Regions from separate parts of the Parathermosynechococcus lividus PCC 6715 genome, predicted to be linked through region 2. Evidence: riboswitches for the same ligand, from Rfam matches in the RefSeq annotation. Region 2 holds a riboswitch; the other holds the start of a gene.

Region 1 (2,464 bases), 610 kb from region 2:
CGTGGATAGTAGGCCGGTTTTAAGGCGTTGGCTGCCGCTTCAATATCCGAGCGGGTGGCTCGTGCTAGGCCACAAATCACTGGCCCTGTTTCGGTGCCCACCACTTCGGCAATCCGCTGCACGGCTTCAAAATCTCCAGGGCTGGCAAAAGGGAAACCAGCCTCAATAATATCCACCCCTAGCCGAGCCAGTTGACGGGCGATCGTGAGTTTTTCATCTACATTCAGTGCGGCTCCCGGAGACTGCTCTCCGTCCCGCAGCGTCGTGTCAAAAATCAAAACGCGATCAACCGTCTGGGGAGGATACTTTATCGCCATAAACAAGCCCCGTCCAAGCTTGAAAAAAGGGATCATTACCCCCTAGTCTAGCATTTTCCTTAGGTGGCCATCCCCCTAGGGAACCTGCCAAATCCGTTGATGGTAGCTGGGTAGATGATCTAAATTCACACTGGGGTGATGATGCCCGTGGGAATGAGACTCATGGTTATGGTTGTGATCGTGGTGGTGATGGTGGGAATGATCGGCACCATGGGCGATCGCCGCCAAGCGAAATTTACAGGCTTCGCAATTCATGGCCACTTGGCCGGTGAGGGTTTCTATTTCCCGTTGCCGCGTTAAATAAAATAACTGCGGATGTAACCCAATTTCCGGCAAGTTAACGTATTCTACCGCCGGGTACTGTTGCTGGGCAGTAGCGGTCAGGGTATAGATTTTTTTCACCAGTGCGCCAGTGAACATAAAGTGGGGCAGGACAATCACCCGCTGCGGCTGATAGAGATTGGCGCGGGCAAACCCTACCTCTAGGCGGGGATGGGTAATACCAATAAAGCACACCTCAACGGTCTTGTAGCCACTACCTTCCCAGAGCATCCGCGCTAGCTTGAAGACATCGCCGTTGGCATCGGGGTCACTCGAGCCACGTCCCACCACCAGTAACACCGTGTCGTCGCGGCCAATGCCTCGGGGGTTAAATTCCGGTGAGTCGAGCATTTCAAGGCGCGATCGCCAGAGGGTGAGAATTTCAGGGGCAATGCCATAGTGGCGACCGTAGTGATAGCGCAACTGCGGGAACGCTTGGCGAGCACGATCCAGTTCATTGGTCACATCAAACTTGTTATGGCGCGCCGCAAATAATAAAATCGGCAGTACCGACAGATCGGTGTAGCCCTCTACTGCACACTGGCTTAAAACCTCAAAAATCGAGGGTTGAGTCAACTCCAAGAAGCAAGGAAAGACCGGGCGGCAAGGATCTAATTGATGATACGCATGGGCAAAGTCTAAAAATGCTTGGCGGCCTTGCGGATCGCGAGTGCCATGCCCCACCATCAGTAGCGGTCGGGGCTGGGGTAAGGGTGGTAAATCAAGGCTAAAACTCAGGGGATTAAGAATTGAATCGTTGGGCTGAATAGTAACGACCACGCTATAACTCCATGCCTGTGCAACGCAGACAAATAGAGTGAACCGCAGTAGGTAGGCATTCTGGCTTAGGGATCGCTCCCCTCACAGCTGCGGCACAGCCCCAGATTTACACTGGTGTTTCCCTACAAACTGCTCTTCACGGTTAGCCTTCCAATTCTAACGAGCGTATTGTGGCTCTGTCTATGCGGGGGGTGGGGACTCGCTACCCCCTAGACCGCCTCCTGTGTGTTCACCGGCAACACAAACATAGAGCAAACCAGTGGTTTGGATCGGTAAAGGCTCGAACCCACGTCAAGCCAGCCGCCACGAGGTCTGACCTTAGGGAATCCAGCCAAAACTTCCGCGAGATTTCTGTGAGGATGCTTTCCCCGGCGGCAATGTCACAGGTCAATTCTAGGGCAGTTAGGGTTACCGTCTGTGTGTTTTGGCTGTCAAGATACATTTCGATTTGCTGTGCCACTGGGTTATAAATGGCTCGATGATCGAAGGCCAATGGCTCGAAGTTGCCCTGAAATCGCCAGTTAAGGTGGCTAAGGATATTGCGGTTAAAGGCAGCCGTAATTCCCTGAGCATCATTGTAGGCGGCAAGCAAAATCTTGGTATCTTTCACTAGGTCAACCCCTAGGAGCAGGTAGTCACCAACATTGAGCACCCGGTACAGTTGGCTGAAGAAACGTTGGCACTCAACCGGTGAGAGGTTGCCCAAGGTACTGCCTAAGAAACAGAGTAAGCGTCGCGGTGCAAGGGGTGGGGGCAAGTGCTCTAGGCCAATATCGTAGGTGCCCACAAGGCCATTGATCCACAGTTGGGGATAATCCTTCAGCAGCGCTATGGCACTAGTTTTGAGCATCGAGCCACTGACATCAATGGGACGATAGACAAGCTGAGGTTGTAGCTGGGCATAGGCGGAGAGTAAGTAACGGATTTTGCGATCGCTGCCGCTGCCGAGCTCAATTAATTCACAGATGCCGGTCAGGGTGGCAATTTCTTTGGCGTGTTGACTCAGCAGCGCTAGTTCGGTGCGGGTGAGGTAGTACTCTGGCAGG
Region 2 (2,464 bases):
AGTGTCTTTAATTTCGGCCTTTGCGGGAATGAGTGTTGTCTTACTGTCGCCTTTTCAAGCAGAGCAGGGGGGCGATGCGAAGACCTCTTTTTTTGAGGTGATGGCTCGCAGCTTGCAAGGGAAGATGAGTCGGCCTATCAATTTATTGGTGCTAGGGGTTGACAAGGTTTTGGGGGCACCGGAAGGCTCGCCAGAAAGTTTCCGTGGCCGCACCGATACTATTTTGCTGGCGCGGTTTAACCCTGATGACAACACCATCACAGTGTTGAGTATTCCTCGGGACAGTCGCGTTGACATTCCGGGCTATGGGGTTGATAAAATCAATGCGGCCAATGTCTATGGTGATGTCCCCTAGTTGCCAAGGTGGTGAGTCAAACCCTGAACTACACTCCGGTTGATCGCTACATTCGCATTGGCCCGGGAGCGTTTCGTGCCCTTGTGGATTTGGTGGGGGGCGTAGAGGTCAATGTTCCCAAGCGGATGTATTACAGTGATCACACCCAAAAACTCTACATTGATCTCTACCCTGGATTACAAACCCTCAACGGTGAGCAGGCTGAGGGCTTTGTACGGTTTCGCTACGATGACCTCGGTGACATTGGCCGGGCACAACGCCAGCAAATGTTGATCAAGGCGCTGCAAACGAAACTAGCGAATCCAGTCATGTTGACGCGGCTCCCCCAACTCCACGAGGTTCTCCAGAAACACGTAGATACCGATTTGACCTTTGGCGAACTGATGGCGATCGCCCAATTTAGCCTGCGCACGGATCCTGAGAATCTGCGCATGATTCTGTTGCCCGGGCGCTTTAGTGGTGATGGGTACGATGCCAGCTACTGGCTCCTTGACTACGACGGGATCGATCGCATCGTTGAGACTTACTTTGCAGCGCGATCGCGCTCAGTGTCAGCCAGCCCCACTTGGAGTGAAAGTGGTTCGGTACGCATCGGGTTACAAAATGCCTCGGGAAGTCCCGATGCGGCTCAAGATATGGCGGACTTTCTATACCATCATGGCTACAGCAATGTCATCATTAGCGATGACTGGCACCAAGAAGCCGCCGCAACCGAAGTCTTGGCGCAGCAAGGAGATTTGGGTGCAGCTCAAATGGTGCGCTCTGTATTGGGGGTTGGGCGGGTGTCGGCCAACTCAACTGGGGTGATTTCGTCGGATGTAACGGTGCGCATTGGCCGCGATTGGGTTGACATCCTGCATTGAGGCGCAAACGCTTCCAAGGGTAACCGAGCAGTCCTGACCTATAATAGCGCTAATCGGTTTCTGTGGGGAGCAGCCACAGAACGCAAGGGGGAAAGTCCGGTGCAAGTCCGGCGCTGTCCCGCAACTGTGATGACGGTTTTTGGCCGCTCTGAGTCAGGATGCCCGCCGAGGATTGTTGCATATCTGCGAGGTACAGATGAATGAAAGTCAGGCAATGGAAGCGGCTCCCTCTGCTGGGGGCGATCGCCCTGCTGGTGATGTATATGGTGATTGCCAGCCCGAGGGCGGCAGTGGCAATGCACATCAGTGAAGGGTTTTTACCCGTTGGCTGGGCGCTGGGCTGGTGGTTAGGGTTCTTGCCATTTTTGGGATGGGGACTCTGGTCACTGCGGCAACAGGTGAAGACACAGCCCGAGTCCACCCTACTACTCGCATTGGCGGGTGCCTATGCATTTGTTTTATCGTCGTTAAAACTTCCCTCGGTCACCGGTAGCTCGTCCCACCCGACGGGAATTGCCCTAGGAACGGTTCTTTTTCGGCCACCCATCATGACGGTGTTGGCCACCTTGGTCTTACTGTTTCAGGCGTTGCTCATTGCCCACGGTGGCTTGACCACCTTGGGTGCCAATGGCTTTTCCATGGCAGTGGTCGGGCCATGGGTGGCATGGGGCTGCTATAACGGCATCTTGCGTCTGACCGGAAAGCCGGCGATCGCCCTGTTTACTGCTGCGTTTGCGGCTAATGTCATTACCTATGCCCTCACCGCGTGGCAGTTAGCCCTAGCCTTTCCCGATAGTGTTGGCGGGGTGGCAGCCGCATTTGGCAAATTTGCCGCCGTGTTTGCCATCACCCAAATTCCCCTTGCCATTAGTGAGGGGCTATTGACGGTTTTAGTCTGGAACTGGCTCACCACTTACTGCGCAGCAGAATTACGCACCCTTAATCTGTTACAGGAGCGTGGTCACCATGGTTAACTCGAAAGCGAAGCAGGTTTGGCTGCTGCTTGGTGCCGTTGTGCTCCTTGGGGCAGCACCGCTGCTGTTTGTTAACGCCGAGTTTGAAGGTGCCGACGCCCAAGCGGAAGACCTCATTACCGACATTGCACCCGATTATACCCCTTGGGCTACGCCGGTGTTTGAACCCCAGAGTGCGGAGGTTGAGTCACTATTCTTTGCCCTGCAAGCCAGTCTGGGGGCGGGGGTGATTGGCTTTGTGGTGGGGCAATACACCGAGCGCCACCGCCAAA

The links. Region 2 has a riboswitch for cobalamin ahead of BRW62_RS02605 (energy-coupling factor ABC transporter permease). Riboswitches for the same ligand answer to the same signal wherever they lie in the genome.
Region 1: another riboswitch for cobalamin. It lies ahead of BRW62_RS12495 (sirohydrochlorin chelatase); the one in region 2 lies ahead of BRW62_RS02605 (energy-coupling factor ABC transporter permease).

What each region holds. Positions count from the first base shown of each region.
Region 1 covers NZ_CP018092.1:2,564,636-2,567,099, forward strand. The annotation lists gene BRW62_RS12490 (2-isopropylmalate synthase) at 1-317, opposite strand, end outside; gene BRW62_RS12495 (sirohydrochlorin chelatase) at 393-1,418, opposite strand; cobalamin riboswitch at 1,452-1,584, opposite strand; gene egtD (L-histidine N(alpha)-methyltransferase) at 1,648-2,464, opposite strand, start outside.
Region 2 covers NZ_CP018092.1:517,566-520,029, forward strand. The annotation lists gene BRW62_RS14565 (LCP family protein) at 1-355, shown strand, start outside; gene BRW62_RS14570 (LCP family protein) at 367-1,218, shown strand; cobalamin riboswitch at 1,256-1,402, shown strand; gene BRW62_RS02605 (energy-coupling factor ABC transporter permease) at 1,419-2,192, shown strand; gene BRW62_RS02610 (energy-coupling factor ABC transporter substrate-binding protein) at 2,185-2,464, shown strand, end outside.